DNA from 4 places in the Bradyrhizobium sp. 4 genome. Region 2 is predicted to be linked to each of the others. Evidence: predicted binding sites of a transcription regulator. Region 2 holds the regulator's gene; each other region holds the start of a gene.
What was found. The regulator PhoB, encoded in region 2, activates phosphate uptake and scavenging genes when phosphate is short. The targets are predictions, from matches to a motif close to TGTCATNNANCTGTCAT.
Positions count from the first base shown of each region.

Region 1 (7,576 bases), 380 kb from region 2:
GTTCCGAGACCGAGCAGTCCGTCGCCGCCAGGATCGATTGCGGCACGGCGCGCGCCTTGTCCTTCAGCGCTTGGCCCTGCGGCGTCAATGCGATCAGCACCTGACGTTCGTCCTCGCTCGAGCGCGTGCGCTTGACGAGATGGGCCGCCTCGAGCCGCTTGAGCAGCGGCGTCAGCGTGCCCGAATCCAGGTGCAGCTTTTCGCCGATGCTCTTCACCGGCACGTCGTCGCGCTCCCACAGCACCAGCATCACCAGATATTGCGGATAGGTCAGGCCGAGCCGGTCCAGCAGCGGCTTGTAGACGCGGTTGAAGGCATGCGCGGCCGAATAGACCGCGAAGCAGATCTGGTTATCGAGGCGAAGCGGCGCGTCCGCTGCCGAATGTTTCCGGGGCATCGAGAATCTCACGAGACTTGCTCCATTCTGGGGCCGGCCGGCGGCATATTCAATTGCGAACAATTAAATGTGAGGCGCCGTAATTTAAATTGCGCACAATCTAATTGTTTGCGATAAGGATCGCACCCCACCCGAGAAACACAGGGAGACGAAAATGTCAGTGAACGTCCTCTACAAGACCAGCGCAAAGGCCACCGGCGGCCGCGACGGCCATGCCGCGACCCTCGACGGCGCGCTCGACGTCAAGCTCACCACGCCGAAGGAACTCGGCGGCGGCGGCGGCGCCGGCAACAATCCCGAGCAGCTGTTTGCGGCGGGCTATGCCGCCTGCTTCATCGGCGCGATGAAGTTCGTGTCCTCGCAGGGCGGCCCCAAGGTTCCGGCCGACGCCTCCGTGACCTCGACGGTCGGCATCGGCCCGCGCGCGGCCGGCGGCTTCGGTCTCGACATCGACCTCGCGGTCTCGCTGCCGGGCCTCGCCCGCGCGGAAGCCGAGGCGCTGGTCGAGAAGGCGCACCAGGTGTGCCCGTATTCCAACGCGACGCGCGGCAATGTCGACGTTCGCCTGACGGTCGTCTGATCGGGTAGCTGAAGCGGCTGGCCCGGGATCCCCCTCGGGCCGGCCGCTTCCCATGATTTGCCATCCCACGGGATTGCGGCGAGCGGCCTGCATGACGCCCTACGCGGGAAGCCATTGCCGGCCCGGACGAACCTCGTTAGGCCTGTGATCAATATCGACACGGGGACGCGAAGGCATGACTGAAGCCGCCAGTTCTGGAGCTGCCACGGGCGCAATGAGCGGCCTGCGCGTCATCGATCTCACGCGCGTGCTCGGCGGTCCCTATTGCACCCAGATCCTCGCCGACCATGGCGCCGACGTGATCAAGGTCGAGCCGCCCGCCGGCGACGAGGTGCGCGACTGGGGCCCTCCCTTCCACGAAGAAGACGCGGCCTATTTCATCGGCATCAACCGCAACAAGCGCTCGATCGGCCTCGACCTCGCCTCCGAGGGCGGCCGGGCCGTGCTGCTCAAGATGCTGGAGAGCGCCGACGTCCTGATCGAGAACTTCAAGCCGGGCACGCTGGAGAAATGGGGCATCGGCAACGAGGTGTTGCGGGAAAAATTTCCGCGGCTCGTGCATTGCCGGATCTGCGGCTTCGGCGCCGACGGCCCGCGCGGCGGCAATCCCGGCTATGACGCCATCATCCAGGCCATGACCGGCATGATCGCGGCGACCGGCTCGCCCGAGAGCGGACCGATGCGCATCGGCGTGCCGCTGGTCGACATCGGCACCGGCCTCTACGCGGCGATCGGCATCCTGATGGCGCTGTCGGAGCGGCAGCGCTCGGGCCAGGGCCAGTTCCTGGAGACCACGCTGTACGAGACCGGTCTTGCCATCATGCATCCGCACACCGCGAATTATTTCATGCATGGCAAGCCGCCGGCGCTCACCGGCAACGAGCATCCCAACCTCGTGCCCTATGCGATCTTCCCGACCAAGACCGACAACATCTTCATCGGCGTCGGCAATGACGGCACCTTCCGCAAGCTCGCCAAGGAGATCGGCAAGCCCGAGCTCGGCACCGATCCGCGCTTTGCGCGCAACAAGGACCGCATCGCCAATCGCGAGGCACTGCGGGCCGAGCTCGCCGCGGTGTTCTGCCAGCACGAGGCCGAGCCGCTGTGCAATCGCCTGCTCGCCGCGGGCCTGCCCGCAGGCCCCGTGCAGAAGATCGACCAGGCGTTGACCAACCCGCACACGATCGCGCGCGGCGATATCATCGAGAAGGATTGGTACAAGGGCGTGGCATCCCCGATCCGGCTCGATCGCAGCAAGCCGAGCCTGCGGCGCCTGCCGCCGAAATTCAGCCAGCACGCGGCCGAGGTGCTGGGCGAATTCGGCTACTCCAGGTCCGAGATCGACGCGATGGTCGAGCAGGGCACGGTCTGCGGACCCGAGCGCAAGCGCTAGCGCCTCGCCTTCCACATCGGACGGCAATGCCGCACTGCGGTGCGGGCGCTCTGTGCATCGCGAACGGAGGACGCTGCGCGCGCGGCATTCGCCTATTTGACAGCTTCCCTTTTCCAGCGCTTGCCGCTTTCGTTTCGGCCGCTTACACAGTCATGTGAACGTCATATGGCGCTGCTAGCGCAAGCGATCATTTTTGACGGCCCAAGGGAGGTTTACTTGATGGCTCTTCGACACTTTGGAGCGGCTGCCGCTATTGCATTCACGGTTGGACTATCGGCCTCACCGGCCTTGGCCGTGACCGAAATCCAGTGGTGGCACGCGATGACCGGCGCCAACAACGACGTCATCGTCAAGCTCGCCACCGACTTCAACGCGTCGCAGAGCGACTACAAGGTGATCCCGACCTACAAGGGCAACTATCCCGATACGATGAACGCCGGCATCGCGGCGTTCCGCGCCGGCAACGCCCCGCACATCATGCAGGTGTTCGAAGTCGGCACCGCGACCATGATGGCCGCGACCGGCGCCGTGAAGCCCGTCTACAAGCTGATGGCCGACGCCGGCGAGAAATTCGACCCCAAGATCTACCTGCCCGCCATCACCGGCTATTATTCGACGTCGAAGGGCGAGATGCTGTCCTTCCCCTTCAACTCGTCCTCGACCGTGATGTGGGTCAACCTCGACGAGCTGAAGAAGGCGAATGTCGAGATCCCGAAGACCTGGCCCGAAACGTTCGAGGCCGCCAAGAAGCTGAAGGCTGCCGGTCACGACACCTGCGGCTTCTCCGGCTCCTGGATCACCTGGGTCAATCTCGAGCAGCTCTCCGCTTGGCACAACGTGCCGCTCGCCAGCAAGGCCAACGGCCTCGACGGCTTCGACACCGTGCTCGAGTTCAACGGACCGCTTCAGGTCAAGCATCTCGAAACCCTGGTCGAGCTGCAGAAGACCAAGACCTATGACTACGCCGGCCGCACCAACACCGGTGAAGGTCGCTTCACCTCCGGCGAGTGCCCGATCTACCTGACATCGTCGGCGTTCTTCGGCAACGTCAAGGCGCAGGCCAAGTTCGCCTTCACCGCCGTGCCGATGCCGTATTATCCCGACGTCAAGGGCGCGCCGCAGAACTCGATCATCGGCGGCGCTTCGCTGTGGGTGATGGGCGGCAAGTCGGCCGAGGAATACAAGGGCGTCGCAAAGTTCCTGACCTTCCTCTCGGACACCGATCGCCAGGTCTATATCCACAAGGCCTCGGGCTACCTGCCGATCACCAAGGCGGCCTATGCCAAGGCGAAGGAAGAGGGCTTCTACAAGGATCAGCCCTATCTCGAGACCCCGCTGCTCGAGCTGACCAACAAGGAGCCGACCGAGAACTCCCGCGGCCTGCGCCTCGGCAACATGGTGCAGCTGCGTGACGTCTGGTCGGAAGAGATCGAGCAGGCGCTGGCCGGCAAGAAGACCGCCAAGCAGGCGCTCGATGCCGCCGTCGAGCGCGGCAACACGATGCTGCGGCAGTTCGAAAAGACCGCCGTCAAGTGAGGCAATGAGCGGCAGGCCGCGACCCGGCCTGCCGCTCTGCTGGCATCATGCAAAAGCAAGCCATTTTCCAGTCAAGGCTGTTACCGTACGCGCTGGTTGCGCCGCAGCTCGCGATCGTCCTGATTTTCTTCTATTGGCCGGCCCTGCAGGCGGTGATCCAGTCCTTCCTGCTCCAGGATGCGTTCGGGCTGTCGACCACCTTTGTCTGGTTCGAGAATTACGTCGAGCTGTTCAAGGACGCTGCCTATTTCGAGGCGATCGTCCGAACCTTCTTGTTCTCGTTCGCCATCGCCGTCTCGTCGCTGTCCTTCGCGCTGCTGCTCGCCGTGATGGCGGACAAGCCGCTGCGAGGTTCGATGCTCTACCGCACGCTCCTGATCTGGCCCTATGCGGTGGCGCCGCCCGTGGTCGGCGTGCTCTGGATCTTCATGCTGCATCCCTCGCTCGGCGTGCTCTCGCGCTATCTTCGCAACATGGGCATCGACTGGAATCCGCTGCTCGACGGCGACCAGGCCGCGGCGTTGATCATCCTCGCCGCCGCGTGGAAGCAGATCTCCTATAATTTCCTGTTCTTCCTCGCCGGCCTGCAGGCGATCCCGAAGAGCGTGTTCGAGGCCGCCGCGATCGACGGCGCCCGTCCGATGCGGCGGTTCTGGACCGTGACCTTCCCGCTGCTGTCGCCGACCATCTTCTTCCTGCTGGTGGTCAACATCGTCTACGCCTTCTTCGACACGTTCGGCATCATCGACACCATGACCCGCGGCGGTCCCGGAACGTCGACGGTCACGCTGGTCTACAAGGTCTATTCCGACGGCTTGCTCGGCGGCAATCTCGGCAGCTCGGCGGCGCAGTCGGTGATCCTGATGGTCATGGTCATCGTGCTGACCGGAATCCAGTTCCGCTTCGTCGAACGCAAGGTGACCTACTGATGGTCGAGGAAGAGGGCTTCCGGCGCTACGTCGCCCACATCATCCTCTGGATCGGGATCGCGGTCGTCGCCTTCCCGGTCTACATCGCGTTCGTCGCCTCGACCCAGGACAACGCGCTGATCGCCAACGGGCAGATGTCGCTGCTGCCGGGCGGTCATTTCTTCGAGGTCTACTACCAGACCATTTTCGTCGGCACGAGCGGATCGACCCGCGAGCCCGTCGGCAACATGATGCTGAACTCGCTGGTGATGGCGCTGCTGATCGCGGTCGGCAAGATCGCGATCTCGATCATCTCGGCCTACGCGATCGTCTATTTCCGCTTTCCGTTCCGGATGCCGATCTTCTGGATCATCTTCATCACCCTGATGCTGCCGGTCGAGGTCCGCATCTATCCGACCTACAAGATCGTCGCAGATCTGCACATGCTCGACAGCTATGCGGGCCTCTCACTGCCGCTGATCGCCTCGGCCACCGCGACGCTGCTGTTCCGTCAGTTCTTCATGACCGTGCCGGACGAGCTGCTGGAGGCCTCCCGCATCGACGGCGCCGGCCCCTTGCGCTTCTTCTGGGACACGTTGCTGCCGCTGTCGCGCACCAACATGGCGGCGCTGTTCGTGATCCTCTTCATCCTCGGCTGGAATCAATATCTCTGGCCGCTGCTGATCACCACCCGCGACGACATGCAGACCATCCAGGTCGGCATCCGCAAGATGATCACCACCACCGACGCGCTAACCGAATGGCCGATCGTGATGGCGACCGCCGTGCTCGCGATGCTGCCGCCGGTGTTCGTCGTCGTCGTGATGCAGAAATTGTTCGTGCGCGGACTCGTGGAGACGGAAAAGTAGATCCCATGGCTAACGTCACCCTGCGCAACGTCCGCAAAACCTATCCCGGCGGCTTCGAGGCCATCAAGGGCGTCAACGTCGACGTCGGCGACGGCCAGTTCTGCGTGCTGGTCGGTCCCTCCGGCTGCGGCAAGTCGACATTGCTGCGCATGGTCGCAGGGCTCGAAACCGTCACCGGCGGCGAGATCGACATCGGCGGCCGCATCGTCAACCAGATCGAGCCTGCCGATCGCGACATCGCGATGGTGTTCCAGAACTACGCTCTCTATCCGCATATGAGCGTCTTCAACAACATGGCTTACGGCCTGCGCAACCGCGGCATGAAGGAGGCCGAGGTCAAGACCCGCGTCGATGAAGCCGCGCGCGTGCTCGAGCTCACCTCGATGCTGGAGCGCAAGCCGCGCCAGCTCTCCGGCGGCCAGCGCCAGCGCGTCGCCATGGGCCGCGCCATCGTGCGCCAGCCGAAAGTGTTTCTGTTCGACGAGCCGCTGTCCAACCTCGACGCAAAACTCCGCATCGCGATGCGGGTCGAGATCCGCAAATTGCAGCGCCGGCTCAACACCACGTCGATCTACGTCACCCACGACCAGCTCGAGGCGATGACGCTCGCCGACATTCTTGTGGTGATGAATGGCGGCCAGGTCGAGCAGGTCGGCAATCCCTTGGCGATCTACGAGAAGCCGGCGACGACTTTCGTCGCCTCCTTCATCGGGGCACCGCCGATGAATCTGATGTCGATCCGCGCCGACGAGATCAAGTCGCAGCTCGGCAGCACCGACGCCGGCATCCTCGGCATTCGCCCGGAAGATTTCGTGATCACCGACCAGACCCCGGCCGGCGGCGTCGCGCTCCCGCTCACCGTTGAAGCGATCGAGCGCGTCGGCGCCGAAACCTTCGTCTACGGCACGCGGGCTCAGGACGAGCAGCGCATCGCCGCCAACCCCGGCGAGCTGCCGCCGGGCGAGGTCATCGTCCGCATTCCCGGCTCCGAGGCGCCCCCGATCGGCGCGAAGATCCGCGTCGCGGCGATGCGCCAAAAGCTGCATCTGTTCAGCGGCGACGGCCGGACGCGGATCGAGGCCTGACCGGGTTCCGCGGAGCCGTCGATTAAGAAAACGCGAAAACAACCCCATGCACAGTAGAAGGGGTTTGTTTTCGTTGAGAAAAATCGCGCCGCGATTTCATCGCGCCGGGCTTGTCGCAGGCGTTTCGCGCCATGACGACAAGTCGGCCTTTGTGCATGGCAGAGCGGGTCAGCTGCCCATCCACAGCCCCCGCTACGTCCTTGAACCTACACGCGGATATGCCCATATTGCTGATCAAGGGGTGCCTTGACGGGCCCTGATGCACCAAAGTCGCTTCGAGAGGACTTTGTAAACTATGTCTCGTGTTCCCACGCTTTCCAGTCCGTTCCTTCTGGGCTTCGACGAGATCGAGCGCGTGCTCGATCGAGTCGTCAAAGGTGCCGACGGTTACCCTCCCTACAATATCGAGAGGTGCGACCGGTCGGAGGGCCAGCCCGAGCGGTTGCGAATCACGCTGGCGGTCGCCGGATTCACCCGTGACCAACTCGATGTAACCATTGAGGAAAACCAGCTCGTCATTCGCGGACGGCAGCAGGACGACAAGTCCCGGCAATACATCCATCGCGGCATCGCCGCGCGCCACTTCCAGCGCACTTTCGTGCTGGCGGAGGGGATGCTGGTGCTGGGTGCGGATCTGAAGAACGGATTGCTGGCGATCGATCTTGCCCGGCCGGAACCGGAGAGGATCGTTAAGACAATCGCTATCAATGAGCACGAATAATGGAACGAGTAGCGGACTCGACCGCTTAGTTTCTGTGAAGGAGTCGAGACCATGAGTGAAGGTCACGTTGCGTTCGAATACGAAGCC
Region 1 is NZ_CP064686.1:7,692,955-7,700,530, forward strand. It holds gene IVB45_RS36765 (MarR family transcriptional regulator) at 1-397, opposite strand, end outside; gene IVB45_RS36770 (organic hydroperoxide resistance protein) at 552-977, shown strand; gene IVB45_RS36775 (CaiB/BaiF CoA-transferase family protein) at 1,153-2,370, shown strand; gene ugpB (sn-glycerol-3-phosphate ABC transporter substrate-binding protein UgpB) at 2,590-3,906, shown strand; gene ugpA (sn-glycerol-3-phosphate ABC transporter permease UgpA) at 3,954-4,835, shown strand; gene ugpE (sn-glycerol-3-phosphate ABC transporter permease UgpE) at 4,835-5,683, shown strand; gene IVB45_RS36795 (sn-glycerol-3-phosphate import ATP-binding protein UgpC) at 5,689-6,768, shown strand; gene IVB45_RS36800 (Hsp20 family protein) at 7,064-7,489, shown strand; gene IVB45_RS36805 (DUF1150 domain-containing protein) at 7,541-7,576, shown strand, end outside.
Region 1: ugpB (sn-glycerol-3-phosphate ABC transporter substrate-binding protein UgpB) is a predicted target of PhoB. The motif match lies at 2,519-2,535, and genes of this name have one in related genera.

Region 2 (7,576 bases):
CAGGTCCCCCGTCCTATCTCAGCCTGTTCAATGCCGCGCTGATCCTCGCCATCATGGTGCTGCCCTTCATCACCTCGATTTCGGTCGACGTGTTCAAGACGGTGCCTCCGGTGCTGAAGGAAGCCGCCTACGGCGTCGGCTGCACCACCTGGGAAGTCGTCCGCAGCGTGGTGATCCCCTACACCCGCGTCGGCGTCATCGGCGGCGTCATGCTGGCGCTGGGCCGCGCGCTCGGCGAGACCATGGCGGTGACCTTCATTATCGGCAACTCGTTCCGGATCTCGTCGTCGATCTTCGCGCCGGGCACCACGATCTCGGCGGCGATCGCATCCGAGTTCGCCGAGAGCGACGGCCTGCACCAGTCCGGCCTGATCCTGCTCGGCCTCCTGCTGTTCGTGCTGACCTTCTTCGTGCTCGCGGCGGCGCGGCTGATGCTGATGCGGCTGGAAAAGAAGGCGGGGAACTAGCGCCATGAACCCGATCTACTCACGCCGCCGCCGCAAGGATATCGTCGTCCGCGGGCTCTGCATCGCCGCAACCGCCTTCGGTGTGACCTGGCTCGCGCTGATCCTGATCACGCTGCTCTACAACGGACTGGCGGGACTCAATGTCCAGCTGTTCACCGAGAACACGCCGCCACCGGGATCGAACGAGGGCGGCCTGCTCAACGCCATCGTCGGCTCGCTGATCATGACCGTGATCGGCGTCGGCATCGGCGCGCCGCTCGGCATGTTCGCCGGCACCTATCTCGCCGAATACGGCCGCAATGACCGGCTGACCTCGGTGATCCGCTTCATCAACGACATCCTGCTCTCGGCACCCTCGATCATCATCGGCCTGTTCATCTACGGCGCGGTGGTGGTGCCGATGCGCGGCTTCTCCGCGATCGCAGGCTCGCTCGCGCTCGCGGTCATCGTGATCCCGGTGGTGCTGCGCACGACCGAGGACATGCTGCTGCTGGTGCCGAACGCGTTGCGCGAGGCGGCCTCGGCGCTCGGCCTGCCGCGTTCGCTGGTGATCAAGCGGATCGCTTATCGCGCTGCCCGTTCGGGTCTCATCACGGGCGTGCTGCTCGCGACCGCTCGCGTCGCCGGTGAAACCGCGCCGCTGCTGTTCACCGCGCTGTCCAACCAGTTCTTCAGCCTCGGCCTAAACAAAACGATGGCGAACCTGCCGGTGACCATCAACAACTTCGTGCAGAGCCCCTATGCCTATTGGAAGCAGCTGGCCTGGAGCGGCGCGCTGCTCATCACCCTGACCGTTCTTGCCCTTAATATTTTCGCGCGCATCCTTGGCGCCGAGAGGACCGCAAAATGAGTGATCTTTCCGTATCGATGAGCGCGTCAGGTGGACTGCCGCACGCGGCAGTGCTGCCGGAGGCGCCCCCCAAGGTGACCGTGCGCAACCTGAACTTCTATTACGGCGAGCACCATGCGCTGAAGAACATCAACCTGACGCTCGGCGCCAACCGTGTCACGGCGTTCATCGGTCCGTCAGGCTGCGGCAAGTCGACCCTGCTGCGCATCTTCAACCGGATGTACGACCTCTATCCCGGTCAGCGCGCCACCGGTCAGCTCATGCTCGACCAGACCAACATCCTCGACGGCAAGCTGGACCTCAATCTGCTGCGCGCCCGCGTCGGCATGGTGTTCCAGAAACCCACGCCGTTCCCGATGACGATCTACGAGAACATCGCGTTCGGCATCCGTCTTTATGAGAAGATATCGAAGTCCGAAATGGACGGGCGCGTCGAGAAGGCGCTGCGCGGCGGCGCGCTGTGGAACGAGGTCAAGGACAAGCTCAACGCCTCCGGCCTGTCGCTCTCCGGCGGCCAGCAGCAGCGCCTCTGCATCGCCCGCACCGTCGCGGTGCGGCCCGAGGTGATCCTGTTCGACGAACCCTGTTCGGCGCTCGACCCGATCTCGACCGCCAAGGTCGAGGAGCTGATCCAGGAGCTGTCCGAGGATTACACGATCGCGATCGTCACCCACAACATGCAGCAGGCGGCGCGCGTCTCCGACAAGACCGCCTTCATGTATCTCGGCGAGTTGATCGAGTTCGACGACACCAGCAAGATCTTCACGTCGCCGTCCGACCGGCGCACGCAGGATTACATCACCGGCCGGTTCGGCTAGGAGACGCGACATGGGTTCTGAACATACCGCAAAGGCCTTCGACACCGACCTCCAGGAACTCACTCGCCTGGTCGCCGAGATGGGTGGCATCGCCGAACGCATGATCGTAGAGTCCGTCGACGCATTGATCCGCCGCGACGTCCCGCTCGGCCAGCGCGTCGTCGCCATCGACACCGAGCTCGACGCGCTGCAGAAGCGCATCGAGGAACGCGCGGTGCTCACCATCGCCCGGCGCCAGCCAATGGCGGTCGATCTGCGCGAGATCGTCGGCGCCATGCGCGTCGCGACCGATCTCGAGCGCATCGGCGACCTCGCCAAGAACATGGGCAAGCGCGTCGCGGCGCTGGAGACGGACTTCCATCCGCTCAAGCTGTTCCGCGGCCTCGAGCACATGACCGACCTCGTGCAGCAGCAGGTCAAGTCGGTGCTGGACGCTTATGCCGCGCATGATTTGCCGGCGGCGATGGCGGTGTGGAAGGGTGACGAGGAAGTCGACGCCATCTGCACCTCGCTGTTCCGCGAGCTCCTCACCTACATGATGGAGGATCCGCGCAACATCTCGTTCTGTATTCACCTGATGTTCTGCGCCAAGAACATCGAGCGGATCGGCGACCACGCCACCAACATCGCCGAGACCGTGTTCTACATGATCGAGGGTCAGGCGATCACCGACAAGCGACCGAAGGGCGACATGACGACCTTCGCCAACACGGTACCGAACACCTGAAGACTTAAGGGAGCGACGACCCGATGGGCGCACGCATTATGGTGGTTGAGGACGAGGAAGCCCTGACCGAGCTTCTCCGCTACAACCTCGAAGGCGACGGCTATGACGTCGAGACGGTGATGCGCGGCGACGACGCCGACACCCGCCTCAAGGAGCACATCCCCGATCTGATCGTGCTCGACTGGATGCTGCCGGGCCTGTCAGGCATCGAATTATGCCGGCGGCTTCGCACCCGTCCCGAGACCAAGCAGCTCCCGATCATCATGCTCACCGCGCGCGGCGAGGAGAGCGAGCGGGTGCGGGGTCTTGCGACCGGCGCCGACGATTACATCGTCAAGCCGTTCTCGGTGCCGGAGCTGCTGGCGCGCGTGAAAGGCCTGCTGCGGCGCGCAAGCCCCGAGCGGCTCGCCACCGTCCTTGCTTTTGGCGACATCGAACTCGACCGCGACAAGCGCCGCGTGGCGCGCTCGGGCCGGCCGATCGATCTCGGTCCGACCGAATATCGCCTGCTGGAGTTCTTCCTGGAGCACCCGGGACGGGTGTTCTCGCGCGAGCAACTGCTCGACAGCGTCTGGGGCCGCGACATCTATATCGACGAGCGCACCGTCGACGTGCATATCGGCCGCCTGCGCAAGCTGCTCAATCTCGGCCGCGAGCAGGACCCGATCCGCACCGTCCGCGGGGCCGGTTACGCGCTGGATGATCGGTTTGCGAAGGCGGAGCAGGTGTAGGGTTGCAGCTTTGTTTCTTGGCAAGCTGTCCCCGAATTCTTCGACGTCGTCCCGGACAAGCGAGCGAAGCGAGCGCTGATCCGCGACCCATAACCACCGAACGTGGTTTGGCGAAGACTCGGAGTGACCTCTTTCGCGCAACAACCGCGCGCTCCGAGTATGGGTCCCGGCCCCCGTGCGCAATTGCGCACTAGGCCGGGACGACACGGAAATTGAACCTTCTTCGCGCGACGACTTGCCGTAATTACCGCGGGCCCGGCTTCACCGGTGCGCGGCGCCGATCCGACGCCGGCTGGTACGCGACGCGCGAGTGCTGGGCGCAATAGGGCAGGCCGGACAGCGCCCGTCCACCGCAGAAGAAGAAGTCCGGGCTCGAGGGATCGCCGACCGGCCAGTGGCAGGTCGCCTCGTTCAATTCCAGCAGCGACAGCCGCTGGCTCATCGGCACCACGTTGTCATAGGTGACCGGATCCGGCTCAGCCTCGACCTCGAAGGCCTGCGCCAGCGCGGTGTTGCCGCGCGAGATCGGGCGGCTCACCCGCATCATGTGCTGCGCGGGGCGCGCCTTGCGCGGCCGCGGCGCTGCCGATGAAGGGCTCTTGGCGCGGCCCGAAAGGCCGAGCCTGTGCACTTTGCCGATCACGGCATTGCGGGTCACATTGCCGAGCTCCGCCGCGATCTGGCTGGCCGAAAGTCCGGCCTCCCAGAGCTTTTTCAGCTGCTCGACGCGATCATCGGACCAGGTCAAAACCGTCATTGCACCCTTTCCCTCGCTGCGCGCCCGCCATCCTGGGGCCTCGCAGCGAATGCCTAAGCCTTCAAAAACCCGTGCCGCCAGAATCCCTTAAGGCTCGCCGGGCGCGTCTTGAACGCCCGAACGTTTACGCCGGTACATAAGGACTTAAAGATCAGAACCACTGCACGAGATGTCGTATCTGACAATCCAAACGCTACAATATGGCGTGACTCCCGCGCAAGAGTCCGCCGACTCGCTTCCACATGTTCCGTGGCTAAATCCCGCAAAATCGGCACCGCAAGACTACGGATTCAGCGTTTCGCGAGGCTTTCCGGGCGGCATTGACACCCGTTTCACCAGGCCTAAGATAGTCGCACGTGCCGCCCTCAAGAGGCGGCACGTTTCGTTTTCCGGGCCGGTCGATGGTGCGTTGCGCAATGCACGCTCACACCGTCCGCAACATTCAAGTGACCGTCATGACTAACAGCGCAGCGCCGCATTTGCTCCCCGTTTTCGCCAGGTCCGACCTCGGTTTCGAGCGTGGCGAAGGCTGCTGGCTGATCGCGACCAGTGGCGAGCGCTATCTGGATTTCACCTCCGGGGTGGCGGTGAATGCGCTCGGCCATGCCCATCCGGCGCTGGTCGCGGCGTTGCAGGAGCAGGCCACGAAGCTCTGGCACATGTCGAACCTGTTCCAGAGCCCGGACGGCGAAAAGCTCGCCGCGCGCCTGTGCAATGAAAGTTTTGCGGATTTTGTGTTCTTCTGCAATTCCGGCGCCGAAGCGCTGGAATGCGTGATCAAGGTCGTGCGCCGTTATCACGCCGCGAAGGGCCATCCCGACCGTTATCGCATGATCACCTTCGAAGGCGCCTTCCATGGCCGCACGCTGGCGACACTTGCCGCGACGGGTTCGGCAAAATATCTCGAAGGTTTCGGCCCCCCGATGGAGGGCTTCGACCAGGTTGCGCATGGCGGTCTCGACGCGGTGAAAAAGGCGATCGGTCCGCAGACCGCCGGCATCCTGATCGAGCCGATCCAGGGCGAGGGCGGTGTGCGTTCGGCAACGCCCGCCTTCCTGAGGGCGTTGCGCCAGCTCTGCGACGAGAAGGGTCTGTTGCTCGCCTTCGACGAGGTGCAAACCGGCATGGGCCGCACCGGCGATCTGTTCGCGTACCGCCGCCTTGGCGTCGAACCCGACGTGATGTCGCTGGCCAAGGCGCTCGGCGGCGGTTTCCCGATCGGCGCCTGCCTTGCGACCGCGGAAGCGGCATCCGGCATGACGCCGGGCTCGCACGGCTCGACCTTCGGCGGCAATCCGCTCGCGATCTCGGCTGCGAATGCCGTGCTCGACGTCATGCTCAAGCCCGGCTTCTTCGATCACGTGCAGAGGATGTCGCTGCTGCTCAAGCAGAAGCTCGCCTCCGTGATCGACCGCCACTCTGATGTCGTCAGCGAAGTGCGCGGCGAGGGCCTCCTGATCGGCATCAAGGCCGTGGTGCCTTCGGGCGATCTCGTTGCAGCCTTGCGCGCAGAAAAGCTGCTCACCGTCGGGGCCGGCGACAATGTCGTGCGTTTCCTGCCGCCTTTGATCGTCACCGAAGCCGAGATCGAGGACAGCGTCGGGCGGCTCGAGCGCGCCTGCACGGCGTTGTCCGGCAACAAGCGGGCGGCAAGCTGATGAGCAAGTCGCCCGACAAAACACCCAAGAAAACACCGAAGCACTTCCTCGATATCAACGAGCTGCCGCTGTCGGAGCTCAAGCTCATGCTCGCCGCGTCCACCGCGATGAAGGCGAAGCAGAAGGCGCATCAGCCGGTCAGGCCGCTCGAAGGCAAGACGCTGGCGATGATCTTCGAGCGCCCCTCGACGCGGACGCGGGTGTCTTTCGATGTTGCCATGCGCCAGCTCGGCGGCGAGCCCATCATGCTCACCGGTGCCGAGATGCAGCTCGGCCGCGGCGAGACCATCGCCGACACCGCGCGGGTGCTGTCGCGCTATGTCGACGCGATCATGATCCGCATCCTCAATCACGACGCCCTTCTGGAGCTTGCGGCGAACGCCACCGTGCCCGTCATCAACGGCCTGACGCGGCGCTCGCATCCCTGCCAGGTGATGGCCGACCTCATGACCTACGAGGAACATCGCGGCCCGATCGAGGGCAAGACGGTGGCCTGGACCGGAGACGACAACAACGTGCTGGCGTCCTGGGCGCACGCCGCCGAGCGCTTCAAGTTCCAGCTCAATGTCGCGACACCTCCGGAGCTCGCCCCGAAAAAAGCCATGCGCGACTTCATCAAGGCAACCGGCGCGCCGATCATGCTCGGCACCGATGCCGAAGCCGCCGTGCGCGGCGCCGATTGTGTCGTGACCGACACCTGGGTGTCGATGGGCGACAAAGAAGGCGAGCACCGCCACAACGTGCTCAAGCCCTATCAGGTCAATGCCCAGCTGATGTCGCTGGCCAAGCCGGATGCGCTGTTCATGCACTGCCTGCCCGCCCATCGCGGCGAGGAGGTCACCGACGAGGTAATCGACGGTCCGCAATCCGTCGTGTTCGACGAGGCCGAAAACCGCCTGCACGCGCAGAAGGGCATTCTGGCCTGGTGCTTCGACGCAGTGAAGTAGATCGACGCGGCGAGCTAACTTTCCGTCGTCCCGGCGAAGGCCGGGACCCATACCGCGGAATCTCTCTTGTGGCAGATCGGCGGAGGCAACGAGTTTTCGCCAAACCAATATTCGTGGTTATGGGTCCCGGCCTTCGCCGGGACGACACCGAATTTGCCGTATCATGATCAAACCAGTGTCCAGATGAGCTGCTCCGAACCCCTTCCAATTCCGCCTTCCGACCCCAGATAAAGCGCCATGGTTTCCCAATCCCCTGACATGAAAACCGGGCCCGAAGGCCCGGTTCGCGCGCCATCCGCGGTTCCGATTGATGACGCCGTGCTGCCCTACGAGGTCGACGCGCTCGATGTGCGCGGTCGGCTGGTGCGGCTTGGTCCGGCGCTCGACGAGATCCTGACCAAGCACGATTACCCGGCGCCGGTCGGCAAGCTGCTCGGCGAGGCCATCGTGCTGACCACGCTGCTCGGCTCGGCGCTGAAGTTCGAGGGCCGCTTCATCCTCCAGGCCCAGACCGACGGTCCGGTGTCGTTTCTGGTCGTGGACTATCAGGCGCCGGATCGTCTGCGCGCCTATGCGCGCTACGACGCCGCGCGCCTCGGCGATGCAAAGGATTCCGGCGCG
Region 2 is NZ_CP064686.1:7,311,871-7,319,446, reverse strand. It holds gene pstC (phosphate ABC transporter permease subunit PstC) at 1-467, shown strand, start outside; gene pstA (phosphate ABC transporter permease PstA) at 472-1,317, shown strand; gene pstB (phosphate ABC transporter ATP-binding protein PstB) at 1,314-2,135, shown strand; gene phoU (phosphate signaling complex protein PhoU) at 2,146-2,862, shown strand; gene phoB (phosphate regulon transcriptional regulator PhoB) at 2,886-3,593, shown strand; gene IVB45_RS35110 (GcrA family cell cycle regulator) at 3,838-4,350, opposite strand; gene IVB45_RS35105 (aspartate aminotransferase family protein) at 4,806-6,008, shown strand; gene argF (ornithine carbamoyltransferase) at 6,008-6,955, shown strand; gene IVB45_RS35095 (Hsp33 family molecular chaperone) at 7,193-7,576, shown strand, end outside.

Region 3 (7,576 bases), 160 kb from region 2:
CTGAAATAGGTGTCGGCGTCCGCGATGCCCATTTTGTCGAGCTCGAAACGCGGCACGTTGTTGCCGGAGGTTGAGTTCGGGTCGACCAGGCCGAGGTTCTTGCCCTTGAGCTGGTCGATGCTCTTGTAGGGGCTGCTCGCCTTGACGAAGAACACCGAGTAGTAGCCGGTAGAGCCGTCGGAGTTGATGTCGTTCGCGAAGGCGTCGGTCTTGACGCCGGTCAGGCGGGCGCGGGCAAACGACGCTGAGCCATAGCTTGCGATATGAATGTTGCCGGCACGCTGACCTTCGATGACGGCCGCGTAGTCGTTGGCGATTCGCAGCGTGACTTTCACGCCCAATTCCTTGGAGAGATAGTTCATAAACGGCGCCCAGCGCTCGGTGACGCCCGAGGCGTTTTCCGCCGGAATGACCGCGAAGGTCAGTTCGGGATATCTAGCTTTCCAGTCCTCGGCGGAAGCCGAGGTCGTGAACGCGAGCGCGGCGGCGCCGGCAAGAATCAATCTGCGAGTGATCATGATAGCCTCTTCATTGGTTGAGGTCGGTTGACGCAAAACTGGTGGGTCCTGATGCGGCGCCGCTCAGGCGGCGGCCGCCGTTCCAAGCACCGGAATGCCCTGTCGCACCGGTGCGAGCGTGCCGCCCATGACATCGGCGGCTTCGAGATCGTAGAGCTCGCGCGCAACGTGCTCGGTCAACTCAGCCGGTGCGCCGTCGAACACCACGCGTCCCTGCGCCATGCCGATCAGGCGGTCGCAATAGCTGCGCGCCAGGTCGAGCGAATGCAGATTGCAGAGCACGGTGATGCCAAAATGCTTGTTGATGCGCAAAAGCGCATCCATGACGATCTTGGTGTTGCGCGGATCGAGCGAAGCGATCGGCTCGTCGGCGAGGATGATGTCGGGCTGCTGCACCAGCGCGCGGGCGATCGCGACGCGCTGCTGCTGGCCGCCGGAGAGTTGGTCGGCGCGCTGGGCTGCTAGCGGGGCGATGTCGAACTGCTCAAGCGCGGACATCGCCAGCGCCTTGTCCTGCTCGGGCCAGGTCTGCGACAGCGAGCGCCAGGCCGGCATCGTCGCAAGCCGTCCCATCAGGACGTTGGTGAGAACATCGAGCCGGCCGACCAGATTGAACTGCTGAAAGATCATCGCTGAGCGCGCCCGCCACTGCCGCAGCTCCTTGCCGCGCAGCGCCGTGACGTCGAGGCCGTCGAACAGGATGCGGCCCTGCGAAGGGGCCGCGAGACGGTTGATGGTCCGCAGCAGGGTCGACTTGCCGGCGCCGGACCGTCCGATCACGCCGACGAAGCCGCCGGGAGAGACTTGAAACGAGGCGTCGTCCACCGCGGCTTTCACGCCGAAGCGACACGTTAGACCTTCAACCACCAGCATGCAGGGCTCCAGAGTAGCTGGGACCCACCGCTAACGCCGGCGCTTGACACTTGTGTGACACGGACGTTGCGGTGCGGCGATCCTACACACATCATCCCCTGTTCATCCCCTGTCATCGCGTCGTCATGACATTGTCATCAAGCCGCTCGAAGAGAAACGCCCGCCCTCTCGTTCGGATGCAACATGGCCGCCAAAGCTCTTTCGGTCCAGCCGACCATCGATCCCTCGGCGAAGCTGCACGACGCCAGGCTTGGCGCCTATACCGAGGTCGGCGCGCGCACGATGCTACACGAGGTGACGATGGGCGATTACTCCTATGTCGTGAACGACGCCCAGATCACCTACACCACCATCGGAAAGTTCTGCTCGATCGCGGCGATGACACGGATCAATCCGGGCAATCACCCGATGCACCGCGCCACGCAGGCGCACTTCACCTATCGTTCGAGCGCCTATTTCGAAGGCGAGAGCGACGACACGGAATTCTTCGACTGGCGGCGCCAGCATCACGTCCATATCGGGCATGACGTCTGGATCGGCCATGGCGCGATCGTGCTGCCGGGCCGCAACATCGGCACCGGCGCGGTGATCGCGGCCGGCGCCATCGTCACCAAGGACGTTCCGGCCTACACCATCGTCGCCGGCAATCCGGCGCGCATCGTTCGCCGGCGGTTCTCGGAAGAGGTTGCCGGACGGCTCGCCACCCTCGCCTGGTGGGATTGGGATCACGACAAATTGCGTGCAGCATTGCTCGATTTCCGCAAACTCGGGATTGAAGATTTTCTCTCGACATATGAAGCACGAGGAAGTTCTCTCAACAATTCTGTTGGCAGCAAACCAAGCGCGGTCGCGTGACAGACATTTTCCTTGAGGGCGGCCGAACCCTGATCCGCTCCGAGCTCGTCGAAACTTCTCTTGCCCTGTCCGGAACGGACATCGCAGAGATCGATGCCTCTCGCGGCCGGGCGCGGCTGGCTATCGACGCGCGCGACCTGCTGGTCCTGCCTGGCATCGTCGATCTGCATGGCGATGCCTTCGAGCGGCAGATGATGCCGCGCGCCGGGGTCGATTTTCCGATCGACGTGGCGCTCGCCGATAGCGACCGCCAAGCTATCAGCAACGGTATCACCACGGTGTTTCACGCCACGACCTGTTCGTGGGAGCCGGGCCTGCGCAGCGCCGACAATGCGCGCGGCCTGATGGAGGCGATCGAACGGCAGCGCCCGCAATTCGCGGCCGATACCCGCTTTCACCTGCGCCACGAGACCTACAATCTCGACGCCGAAACGGAGATCAGCCAGTGGCTCAGCGATGGGCGCGTCGACCTGTTCGCCTTCAACGACCACATGGACGGCACGGTTGGGGACATGGCCAAGCCGCGCAAGCGCAATCGCATGGTGGAGCGCACCGGCCTGTCGGGCGAGGATTTCGACCGGCTGGTCCGACACGTGCTTTCGTACGCCAGCGAGGTCCCTGCTTCGGTGTCACGGCTGGCCGCCGCGGCCCGCGCCGCCGGGATGCGGATGCTCTCGCACGACGACGCAACGCCGGCGATGCGCGAGGGCTTTCGCGCCATGGGCGTGGCGATCGCGGAATTTCCGATCAACGAGGAGACGGCGCGGGCGGCGGCAAGCCACGGCGACGACATCGTCTACGGCGCACCGAACGTCGTGCGCGGCGGCAGCCACACGGGCTGGACCAAAGCATCCGACATGATCGCCAAGGGGCTCTGCTCGGTGCTGGCCTCGGACTATTACTATCCCGCGCAGCTGCTCGCTGCGTTCCGCCTCGCCGCCGATGGCGTGCTGCCGCTGACCGAGGCCTGGAACCTGGTCTCCGCCGCGCCGGCGCGCGCGACCGGCCTTGCCGATCGCGGCGTGCTCGCGGAAGGCCGGCGCGCGGATATTGTGCTGGTCGATGACAGCGTGCCGCTGCGGCCGCGGCTGATCGCCGTGATATCGGGCGGCAAGCTCGTGCATCTCACCGACGCGACGCGGTTGCTTGGCATGGCAGCTACCCCGCGCGAAGCTGTCGTCGCGGCATAAACCCGCTATGCTCGGACGATGACCGCCCCCTCCCGCTACGCGATCTATTTTGCCGCAGGCAGCGACAGCGCCCTCTCCCGCTTCGGCGCGGAGCTGCTCGGTTACGATGTCTATACCGGCAACGAGCTGCCCTTTCCCGCCGAGGCAGCGCGTCTCGCGCCGGACTGGCGCGACATCACCGCCGATCCTCGCAAATACGGTTTTCATGGCACACTGAAAGCGCCGATGGCGCTCGCGCCGGGCAGGACGGAGGCGGAGCTTTTGGCGGCCTGCGTGGCCTTCGCTGGCGAGGCGCGGTCGATCCCGGTGATCCGCCCGATTGTCGATGCCATCAGCGGCTTCATCGCGGTCATTCCGGCCGAGCCGGTCGATGCGCTCCAAGAGTTCGCCGCCGATTGCGTCCGCGCGTTCGATGGCTTTCGCACCGCCCTGACGGCGGAAGATCGCGCGCGGCGCAAGCCCGAGAAGCTCAGCGAGCGGCAGCGCGACTATCTCGACCGCTGGGGCTACCCCTACGTGATGGAGGAATTCCGCTTCCACATGACGTTGACGGGGCGGCTGGACGTGGAGCGCCGCGGCCCGATTCTGGAGATGCTGCGCGCGCGGTTCGCGGCGCTCGGGCTTGATGCGCTGGCGATCGATCGCATTGCGCTGTTCAAGCAGGATGATGCGGGGGCAAGGTTCCGCATTGTGGGCGAGTGGGTGCTGGCGAGATAGCTCCCTCAAGCTCCGTCATTGCGAGCGCAGCGAAGCAATCCAGACTGCGTCCGCGGAAATAGCCTGGATTGCTTCGTCGCTTCGCTGCTCGCAACGACGATGAGTGAGTTACTTCCCCCACCGCAACGCCAGCGCATCGCGCTCCTTCGCGAGCTCCAGCAGCCCGGCCCGCGTCGCCGGGTGCAACGGCTGCAGCGGATGCCGCACCGTGTCCGACTTGATCACGCCGCCGGCCTGCATCATCGCCTTGCAGGCGATCAGGCCGCATTGGCGGTTCTCGTAGTTGATCAGCGGCAGCCAACGTTCGTAGGCGGCTTTGGCCTCTTCACGCTTGCCGGCGAAATAGGGATCGACGATCTGGCGGATGCCGTCGGGATAGCCGCCGCCGGTCATCGCGCCGGTGGCGCCGGCGTCGAGATCGGCGAGCAGCGTGATCGCCTCCTCGCCATCCCAGGGCCCCTCGATATCGCTGCCGCCCGCCCCGATCAGGCTGCGTAGCTTTGACGCAGCGCCTGGAACCTCGATCTTGAAATAGCGGATGTTGGAGAAATCACGCGCCAGCCGCGCGAGCAGCTCTACCGACAGCGGCGTGCCGGCGACAGGCGCATCCTGGATCATGATCGGAATTTTGATCGCGCCCGACAGCACCTTGAAGAATTCGACGACGCCTTTCTCGGGCACGCGGAAGGTGGCGCCGTGATAGGGCGGCATGACCATGACCATGGCGGCACCGGCCGCCTCGGCCTGCTGGCTGCGCGCGGCGCAGACGGCCGAGCTGAAATGCGTGGTCGTGACGATCACGGGAACGCGGCCCGCGACGTGCTCCAGCACCGCATGCATCACGGTCTCGCGCTCCGCATCGGTGAGCACGAACTGCTCGGAAAAATTGGCGAGAATGCACAGACCATTCGAGCCTGCGTCGATCATGAAATCGATGCAGCGGCGCTGTCCCTCGAGGTCGAGCTCGCCGCGCTCGTCGAAGATGGTGGGTGCAACCGGGAACACGCCGCGATAGGGGCGCTGGGCCTTGTGTTGGGGCGTGACCGGCATCGAACTCTCCATCCCTGATATCTCTTACATCTGCCGCGGCGCTCGCGCAGCGTCACAGATGTACCCGCCGCGCGCATCTGCGGCAATGCCGATCGCGCGACGTAGGGAGGGAAGATTGTCGAAGTTATGCGGTCCTCACCGCGCCCAAAAAGCCCTCGACCGCCACGCGGAGACGATCGGCGTCGGCGGACATTTTCGACACGGACACCGACAGCACCGAACCGGCATTGCCCGTTTCCTGGTTGAGCCTGGCGACGCTGCCGATGGTGTCGGTGACCTCGCGGGTTCCCTGCGCGGCCTGCTGGAAGTTGCGGGAGATCTCGGTGGTGGCAGCGCGCTGCTGTTCGACCGCTGCCGCGATCGCCGTCATCTTCTCGTCGATGCCGCTGATCGCGCCGCCGATCGCGCGGATGGCAGTGACCGCCTGGCCCGTCGCGCCCTGGATCTCCGCGACCTGGCGGGAGATCTCTTCCGTCGCCGTCGCCGTCTGCGAGGCGAGGCTCTTGACCTCGCCGGCGACCACGGCGAAGCCGCGGCCGGCCTCGCCCGCGCGCGCAGCTTCGATGGTGGCGTTCAACGCCAGCAGATTGGTCTGTCCTGCAATGGCATTGATCATCTTCACGACCTCGCCGATGCGGCCAGCGGTCTGATCGAGGATCTCGACCGTCGCATTGGTCTGCGCTGCCTGCGACACGGCTTCACGGGCCTCGCGTGCGCTGGCCTGCACCTGCGCGGAGATCTCGCCGACGGACGCGGAGAGTTCTTCGGTTGCGGCCGCGATGGTCTCGAGATTGTTGGTGGCCTGTTCGGCGGAGGACGAGACCGCCGCGGTCTGGCTGCTCGATTCTGACACCAGCGAGCGCACGTCGGTCGCGGTGGCATCGAGCTCCTTCGTCGACGCCGCAACGCTGTGAATGACGGCTTGCACGGTGTCGTCGAAACTGCGGCAAGCCGCATCGACGGTACCGGAGCGGGCGAGCTGCAGCGCCTGCTGCGATTCGCGTTCCCGGCCCAGGCGTTCCGCGGTCGCCGCGCTCTCGCGCAAGCTTTCGAGCGCGGCGGCCATGGTGCCGAACTCGTCGGGATACCTGGATTGCGGGACGGGCGTCGCGTAGTCGCGGGCGCTGATCTTGGCGATAGCATCCAGGATGGCACGCACCGGGCGCATGAGGCGGTTGCGGATCACGTACACGCCGGCCAGGGTCACGGCGAGCGCGAGCAGGAACGCGAGCGACTGCACGACGAGATTGGTGAGCGCCCTAGCCTGCACCGTCTCCGCCCGGACGATCGACTGGTCGAGCGCCTTGTTCGCCACCGCGACGATGGACGCGAAGGGTGACTGACACAGCGTATTCCATTCCGCGGCGGGCATCGCGGGCTTGCCGCTGCCGTCGAAATTCTTGGTGAGGTCGCCGATCTGCTTGAGGGCACCGTCGGTCTTGGCCTTCGCGTCCGTCGCTGCCGTCACCAGCTCCGCCGCTACGCCCGGCGCAGCCAGCAACTCGGCCATGCCCGCCCAGCCGGAGGTGATCGTGCCATCCCATTGCGCCACTGACCGCTTCTGAACGTCGTCGAGCGGCTTGCTGCCGTTGACGTTGGAGCGCAGCGACGAGCAATGGATTCCATAGCGATCGCGCACCTGCCAGGCGAAGCGCCGGACCTGGATCATGCGTGCGATGAAGGGGTCGTCCATCCAGGCACGGTTCGACACCGCGGTGGAGGCGAGGTTGGCCGTGTCGATCACCTTCGTGACGGCGTCATACCAGGAGTTGGTGCGCTCGATCTTGCGCTCGGCACGCGGACGCTTGGCCTCGTCGTAGAACAGCTGGAATTGCGGCGCCGCGGCGCTCCAGCCCTGCTTCAATGTGCCGGCGAGTTCGTCGCGGCGGGCGAAGTCGACGGTGGCAAGCGCGGCTCCGATCGCGTCATAGCCGCCCTGCTCGGCCTTCTCCGCCGCCTCTAGTTTTGCTCGCGGATCATCCTCGCCGAGAATCGCGCTCTGGGCATCGCCACGATTGTTGCGCAGCGCCAGCACGCCATGGAAGATCGCCTTGTCGGCCGCGGCAAGCCGCGCGGTCTCGAGGCTGTCGCTATAGCGGCCGAACGCCCCGACCATCTGGATCGCCGTGGAGGCCAGCGCACCCGCGGCCAGCAGGGCCATCAAGGTCAGGAGGAGCGAACTTACCGATTTCTTAAACATTGCCATGGTGTCGGGGGCCTATTCTTTCGAGCGCCACCTTGCCCGCGACATGCCAATGTTCCGTTAAGGTTTTAATCGAATTGTCGTGAGTTTCCCGGCCCGACAAGCCTTCCTGCAGCCCGGACTTCACGCAACTTTCGTGAAATCCGGCGGGCGGCGCTCCGCAAATGCCG
Region 3 is NZ_CP064686.1:7,147,695-7,155,270, forward strand. It holds gene phnD (phosphonate ABC transporter substrate-binding protein) at 1-518, opposite strand, end outside; gene phnC (phosphonate ABC transporter ATP-binding protein) at 582-1,391, opposite strand; gene IVB45_RS34310 (chloramphenicol acetyltransferase) at 1,575-2,246, shown strand; gene IVB45_RS34315 (alpha-D-ribose 1-methylphosphonate 5-triphosphate diphosphatase) at 2,243-3,436, shown strand; gene IVB45_RS34320 (DUF1045 domain-containing protein) at 3,455-4,153, shown strand; gene IVB45_RS34325 (dihydrodipicolinate synthase family protein) at 4,262-5,203, opposite strand; gene IVB45_RS34330 (methyl-accepting chemotaxis protein) at 5,328-7,409, opposite strand; gene IVB45_RS34335 (enoyl-CoA hydratase) at 7,530-7,576, opposite strand, start outside.
Region 3: phnC (phosphonate ABC transporter ATP-binding protein) is a predicted target of PhoB. The motif match lies at 1,513-1,529, and genes of this name have one in related genera.

Region 4 (7,576 bases), 170 kb from region 2:
CGGCGACTTTCACGGTCGAGGCGTCGTTGGTGACGCCGTAGATGGCCTCGAGCTGCTCGACCGTTTCAATCACCGACATTCCAGTCTCCTTGTTGCGCGGGCTATTCGTGCCAGCCCTGGTTCTTGATCACGCGCAGAAGCTGGTGGCCGTGATACTCTGCGCCGCCCGCGTTGAGGATGGTGACGTCGGCCTGCGCCGATGCGTCCTCGACGCTGCGCGTCAGCCGTTCCGTGATATTGCCGTCACTGTTCCGGGCGCGTGCGGCAAGCCGCTGCGCCAACACATCCGGCGGCGCCGTGATCGCGACCACCACGACGTTGGCGTAAGCTTTGCGTAACGCGCCGATCACCGTGCGCGACACATTGGCCACGACGGCGCGTCCGGAACGAATATCGTCGTTGAGGTTGCGCGGCAGCGCGTAGCAATGCCCATGCGCTTCCCATTGCACGGCGAAATCCCCACGCTCGAGCGCGCGGCGGAACTCGTCAGGGTTCACCGCGACATTGTCTTCGTCGGCCGAGGATTCGCGGGTCACGACACGGCGCGGAAAGACGATGTCGTGGTCCTCGATGCACGCCGCCCGCGCCAGCCGCAGCAGCGTGTCCTTGCCGGCACCGCTGGGACCGACCACGAGCACGAGCCGGCCAGGGCCGATCGCGCCCGTCTGCGCTCCCGCCATGGTGACGGTCTCGCTCATGCCACGCGGCTCCCTTCGCGCCAGACGCTGCGGACCGCGGGGACGCTGCCGGCAACATGCACGCGGATCAGATCGGCACGCTTGCCGACGGCAATTTCACCGCGGTCGGACAGGCCGACCGCCTCGGCGGGCGCCTTCGTCACCGTGCGGATCGCCGCCGCAAGGCTGATGGCGGGCACATGCTCGGGCAAATGCAGCGCGGCCATCAGGAGGCTCGAGGGGATGTAATCCGACGACAGGATATCGAGCAGGCCTTCGCGAGCGAGATCGACCGCGGCGATGTTGCCGGAATGCGAGCCACCGCGCACGACGTTCGGCGCGCCCATCAGGATGTCGATGCCGGCCTCGTGCAGGCCGCGCGCGGCCTCCAGCGTGGTCGGGAATTCCGCGACCGAAACCCCATCGCGCACGGCGTCCACGACGTTCTCCTCGGTGGTATCGTCATGGCTCGCCAGCGGGATCTTGTACTTGTGTGCCAGCGCCACGATCTCGCGCATGTTGGTCGCGGCATAGGCCTTCTGATACTCGAAACGCTTCGCGAACAGTTCGTCGAGTTGGGCGTCGGTCTTGCCGCCGCCCTTGCCGCGGTAATAGTCGCGCAGCTTGCCTTCGTCGCGGAACTGGCGCTGGCCGGGGGTGTGGTCCATCAGCGACATCAGCCGCACGTCGGGACGGTCGATCAGCTCCCTGGCCTCCTCGACCACGCTCGGCATCGGGATTTCGCAGCGCAGATGCAGGAAGTGATCGGCGCGCAGCAGGTCGGCATCGCGCGCGGTCGTGATGGCGGCTGCGAGCGTGCCGGCGCGTCCGTCGACTTCCTCGGCGCCGTCCTCGCGCCAGACCCGGAGCGAGTCGAACACCGTGGTGATGCCCGATGTCGCGAGCTGGCCGTCGTAGGAGACGACGGCGGCGACCGGATTCCAGAACACTTTCGGCCGCGGCACGTAATGCGCTTCGAGATGGTCGGTGTGGAGCTCGATCAAGCCGGGCATGATCAGATCGCCGCCGGCATCCTCTGCCCCCGCAGGCACCCTGCCCTCCCCGATCTCGGCAATACGTCCATCGGCGAGAGCAAGCCAGCCCTGCTCGATCACCCGTTCCGCCAGCACGATCCTGGCGTTGGCGATCACGATGTCCTTCTTGGCGTTCATGTCCATTTCCTTCAGGCCGCGGCGGCGAAGTTGGTAACGTCGACGATGCGGTCGGCAATCTGATGACGGATTTCGTCGTCATGGACAATGGCAACCATGGCGACGCCCTGGCGCTTCTTTTCGGCGACCAGCCCGACCACGACGGCGCGGTTGGCTGCGTCGAGCGAGGCGGTGGGCTCGTCGAGCAGCAGGATCGGCAGGTCCGAGATGAAGCCGCGCGCGATGTTGACGCGCTGCTGCTCGCCGCCGGAGAAGGTCGCCGGCGGAAGCTGCCAGAGTCGCTCGGGGATGTTGAGCCTATGCAACAGTTCACCAGCACGGGCCTGCGCCTCCGCGCGCGCCACGCCGTTGACGATCAGCGGCTCCGCGACGACGTCGACGGTCGCAACCCGCGGCACCGCGCGAAGGAACTGGCTGACATAGCCGATGGTCGCGCGGCGGATGTTGAGGACCTGCCGCGGCTCGGCGGTGGCAAGATCGACCAGCGCGCCGCGATGGCGGATGCCGATGCGGCCGGAGTCGCAGCGATAATTGCCGAAGATCATCTTCAGGATCGACGATTTTCCGGCGCCTGATGGCCCAGACAGCACGACGCATTCGCCGGGGTCGACGTGGAAGGTCACGCCGCTGACGACAGGCAATTCGATGCCGCCCTGCAGGTGCATCGTAAAAGTCTTGTTGGCGTCGGCGATGTCGATCATGGCGGTCATTGGAAAACTCTTCTCGCAAGGCTCATGGCGTTGAAGGCTCATGGCGGCAGGATCGAGGAGACGAGGAGTTGAGTGTAGGACTCGCGGGGATCGTCGAGCACCTGGTCGGTGAGGCCGGTCTCGATGACGCGGCCGCCCTTCATCACCATCACGCGGTGCGACAGCAGGCGCGCGACCGCGAGATCATGGGTGACGATGATGACCGCGAGGTGCAGCTCGGCGACCAGGCTGCGCACGAGGTCGAGCAGGCGGGCCTGAACGGAAACATCGAGGCCGCCGGTCGGCTCGTCCATGAACACCAGCCGCGGCTCGGTGACGAGGTTGCGGGCGATCTGGAGACGCTGGCGCATGCCGCCGGAATAGGTCCGCGGCGCATCGTCGATGCGTGCGATGTCGATCTCGACACGGGTCAGCCAGTCCGAGGCGGTATCGCGAATGCGGCCGTAATGGTTCCAACCCACCGCCATCAGCCGCTCGCCGACATTGGCGCCGGCCGAGACCGCCATGCGCAGGCCCTGCGCGGGATCCTGGTGGACGAAGCCCCAATCGGTGCGGAACAGGAAGCGCCGCTCGGCCTCGCCCAGCGTAGCGAGATCGCGGGTGGCGCCGTCGCGCATCCGATAGGAGACGTGCCCACCGCTGGCCGCGAGCTGACCCGACAGGAGCTGGAGCAGCGTCGATTTGCCCGAGCCGGATTCGCCGACGATTGCCAGCACCTCACCGGGATAGAGTGCAAAGGACACGTCGCGGCACGCCGCGATCCGGCCGTAGGACTTGCTGAGGGATTTTGCGACCAGCAGCGGCTCGTCGTTCTCGAGCATGTGTTGATCAGCCATTGGATGCCTCCTGCGCCTTGTCCTTGTACGGCGCGGCGCTGAGGCTGCCGTGATGGCCGGCGGCCTGGCGGCCCTCGCAATAATCGGTGTCGGAGCAGACGAACATGCGCCCGCCCTTGTCGTCGGTGACGATCTCGTCGAGATAGGAATTTTCCGCGGCGCACAGCGCGCAAGGCGCGTTGAAGCGATACGGCTCGAAGGGATGGTCCTCGAAGTCGAGCGACACGACTTGCGTATGGGGCGGGATCGCATAGATGCGCTTCTCGCGGCCGGCGCCGAACAATTGCAGCGCCGGGCAATTGTCCATCTTGGGATTGTCGAATTTCGGCGTCGGCGACGGGTCCATCACGTAGCGCGCGTTGACCTTCACCGGATAGGCGTAAGCGGTCGCGATGTGGCCGAAGCGAGCGATATCCTCATAGAGCTTCACATGCATCAAGCCGTATTCGGCGAGCGCATGCATGCGCCGCGTCTCGGTCTCCCGCGGCTCGAGGAAGCGCAGCGGCTCCGGGATCGGCACCTGATAGACCAGCACCTGATTTGCGTGCAGCGCCGTCTCCGGGATGCGGTGCCGGGTCTGGATCACGGTCGCATCTTCAGTCGCGGTCGTCGTGGCGACGCCGGCGGTCTTGGCGAAGAATTTGCGGATCGAGATCGCGTTGGTGGTGTCGTCGGAGCCCTGGTCGATCACTTTCAGCACGTCCTCGGGCCCGAGGATCGCCGCAGTGACCTGGACGCCGCCGGTGCCCCAGCCGTAGGGCATCGGCATTTCACGGCTGGCGAACGGCACCTGATAGCCGGGGATCGCGATCGCCTTCAGGATCGCGCGGCGGATCATCCGTTTGGTCTGTTCGTCGAGATAGGCGAAATTGTAGGTGGGCGCGTTCATTCCGCGGCCTCCTTCATGGCGTCGGGCGCATTGGCTTCAGTGAATTCCTTGCGCAGCTTGCGCAACAGGCCGAGCTCGGACTGGAAGTCGACATAATGCGGCAGCTTCAGATGCTCGACGAAGCCGGTCGCCTGGACGTTGTCCGAATGCGACATCACGAATTCTTCGTCTTGCGCAGGGGCGAGTGCCTCTTCGCCGAGCTCGCGCGCACGCAACGCGCGGTCGACCAGCGCCATCGACATGGTCTTGCGTTCGCTCTGGCCGAAGGCGAGGCCATAACCGCGCGTGAAGCACGGCGCTTCGGTCGCGGAGCCCTTGAACTGGTTGACCATCTGACATTCGGTGAGCTCGATCGAGCCGAGCGGAACGGCGAAGCCGGCGTCTTCCGCCGAAAATTCGACATCGACCTCGCCGAAGCGAATCTCGCCGGCGAAGGGATGGTTGCGGCCGTAGCCGCGCTGGGTGGAATAGCCCATCGCCAGCAAGAACCCTTCGTCGCCACGCGCGAGATTTTGCAGGCGCAGGTCACGATCCGCCGGAAAGTTCAGCGGCTCGCGGGTGAGGTCGCCGACGCTGGCGCCCTCTTCCGCTTGAGGCGAGGATTCGATCAGCCCGTCGCGGCCGAGGATATCCGTCACCCGCGGGGTGGGCACTGTCGATGCTTCGGCCGTCGCCGGCGCTTCCGGCACGAAGCCTTCGGCGAGCGAGGGATCGAGCAGACGGTGGGTATAGTCGAAGGTCGGCCCGAGAATCTGGCCGCCGGGAATGTCCTTGAAGGTCGAGGACACCCGCCGCTGCACCCGCATCGCGCCGGTCTCGACCGGCTCGCTGGCGCCGAAGCGCGGCAGCGTGGCGCGGAAGGCACGGACCAGGAAGATCGCCTCGATCAGATCGCCGCGCGCCTGCTTGATGGCGAGCGCCGCGAGCTCGCGGTCATAGAGCGAGCCTTCGCTCATGACGCGGTCCACGGCGAGACCAAGCTGCTCCGAGATCTGGTCGAGGGAAATTTCCGGCACGCTTTGATCGCCGCGCCGCGCACTGGCGAGCAGGCGATGGGCGTTCTCGATGGCGCGTTCGCCGCCTTTGACTGCGACATACATGCTTAGCTTCCCTTGCTCACGACACGCGTGGTGCGCGGGATCGCAACCACGGCGTCATCGGCCACCAGCACCACATCGACGCCGCGCGGAAACAGCGCCTCATTAATACGAAGTCGCTCGAACAGGTCGAACGGCTTGATCGAGGCCTTGAGCGTGGCGACACCGTCGATGCCGGGGCCGCGCAGCTCGAAGCTGCGTCCGGCGTCAAGGCTATCGACCTGGACGATCAATGTGGTCGAGCGATCCGGATATTCGCTGGTGCCGAGCGCGAAGCGCTCGAGCGAAGACAGCACTCCGCCGTCGCCGATCAGCGCGAAGCTGGCGATCGAGGGATCCTGCACCACCGGTGCGCCGGTGTGGAACTTCAGCCATTTTGTCACGTCGGTGCTTTCCGACATGCGCGCATCGAGCCAGAGCGGCGTGTCGTGGTCGAACAGCGTCAGCGCGATCGCGGCCGTGCCGCGCATCATCGTTTGAGGCGCTCCTGATGTCGGCACGATGCGCTGGACCGATCCCGGCCGCGCCATCGCGTCCATGACCGAGCGAAAGGTCGATTGCGCCGACAGCACCTTGTCGGCGAACCCCGGCGGCAGTTCCGCAATCGTGGTCATGATCTCACCCCTCACCGCGCACCATGGTGTAGAAATCAACCTTCGTCGCGGCGGTCTCGGCCGCCACCTGTTTGCGCTTGGCCATCAGCTGCTCACGCAACGGCGCGATAATGTCCCGCTCCACCGCGCCGCCGAAATCGCTGGACTGCACCAGCGCATCGCACAGCGCGATCAGCCGCGCCTTCTCGCCGTCGCGACCGAGCGTGTAACCGAAGCCGACCTCGCCGCTCGCAAGCCGCACCGCGGCGCGCGACACCGTGGCCTCGCCAAGGTTGAACGGCGCGCCGTCGCCGCCGACCCGGCCGCGCAGCATGACGAGGCCGTTTTCCGGCGCGCGCAGATCCTGATGCGCTGGCAAAACGAGAGCGCGGAGGCGGGCGGCGATCTCGCCCGCCTCTGCGTGCGCCAGCACGGCCATTGCGGCCTTGCGCTGGGCTTGCTGATTGTTGTGCTGGGTCACCACATCCACCGACTTTTCTGCAGAACTTGCCGAATCCAAGTTGTCTATGATACTAGACAACTTGATAGCGGAGCGCCATGACTGTTTGGTGACAAGGGCGTGATTTCTGGAGTAGCTTCCCGGCCACATGAGCATGCAGGACACAGCTTCCTCCGGCGTCGCATTGTGGCGCCTCGTTGCCGACGGCATCGAGCGCGGCATCGCCGACGGCCGCTTTGCGGCCGGCGACAAGCTGCCGGGCGAGGTGGAGATCGCCGAAATCTATCGCGTCAACCGCCACACCGTGCGGCGCGCGCTGGCCGCGCTTGCGGAGCGCGGCATCGTGCGGGCCGAACGCGGTAGCGGAACCTACGTCGAGGCGCAGAAGCTCGCCTATCCGCTGCGCTCGCGGACCCGTTTCTCCGAGATCGTCGGCGCGGACGGCCGCGAACCGCATGGCCGGTTGATCGAGGCGTCCGATGATGTCGCGACCCGCGAACTCGCGCGGGAACTCGGCCTCAAGACCGGTGCACCGCTGGTGCGGATCGAGGCGATGCGCCTCGCCGACCGCACACCGATCTGCGTCTCCACGACGTGGCTGTCGGCGCAGCTGTTTCCGGGTGCGGGCGACGTCTTTGCCGCGACCCGCTCGATGACGAAACTGCTCGAGCATTACGGCGTCCGCGACTATCGCCGCGGCGCGACCCGGATCACCGCCGGCATCGTTGACGCAACCGACGCCGCACGGCTCGATCTGGCGCTGGGACGGCCGATCCTGGTGGTCGACGCCACCGATCACGATCTCGACGGCAAGCCGCTGGTCACCAAGCATTCGCGCTTTGCGGCGGAGCGGGTGGAATTTTTGGTGGAGTCGTAGGGTGGGCAAAGGCGCACTTGCGCCGTGCCCACCATCCATCCAGTGCTGCGATTGAACTGGTGCGCACGCGGCGCTTTACCACCCTACGAAATCGTGATCAGGCCACCGCCCTTCGCCCAATAATCGCGAAGCGCAGTTTTCCCGAGACGAAATCGATCGCGGCGACCGCGACCAGGATCATCAGGATCAGGAACGACACCTTCTGCCATTCCAGCACGCGGATCTGCTCGGCGAGTTGGAGGCCGATACCGCCGGCACCGACGAT
Region 4 is NZ_CP064686.1:7,138,062-7,145,637, forward strand. It holds gene IVB45_RS34240 (pyridoxamine 5'-phosphate oxidase family protein) at 1-79, opposite strand, end outside; gene phnN (phosphonate metabolism protein/1,5-bisphosphokinase (PRPP-forming) PhnN) at 102-698, opposite strand; gene IVB45_RS34250 (alpha-D-ribose 1-methylphosphonate 5-triphosphate diphosphatase) at 695-1,849, opposite strand; gene phnL (phosphonate C-P lyase system protein PhnL) at 1,861-2,559, opposite strand; gene phnK (phosphonate C-P lyase system protein PhnK) at 2,598-3,395, opposite strand; gene IVB45_RS34265 (alpha-D-ribose 1-methylphosphonate 5-phosphate C-P-lyase PhnJ) at 3,388-4,284, opposite strand; gene IVB45_RS34270 (carbon-phosphorus lyase complex subunit PhnI) at 4,281-5,384, opposite strand; gene phnH (phosphonate C-P lyase system protein PhnH) at 5,387-5,995, opposite strand; gene phnG (phosphonate C-P lyase system protein PhnG) at 6,000-6,464, opposite strand; gene phnF (phosphonate metabolism transcriptional regulator PhnF) at 6,583-7,311, shown strand; gene phnE (phosphonate ABC transporter, permease protein PhnE) at 7,409-7,576, opposite strand, start outside.
Region 4: phnF (phosphonate metabolism transcriptional regulator PhnF) is a predicted target of PhoB. The motif match lies at 6,533-6,549, and genes of this name have one in related genera.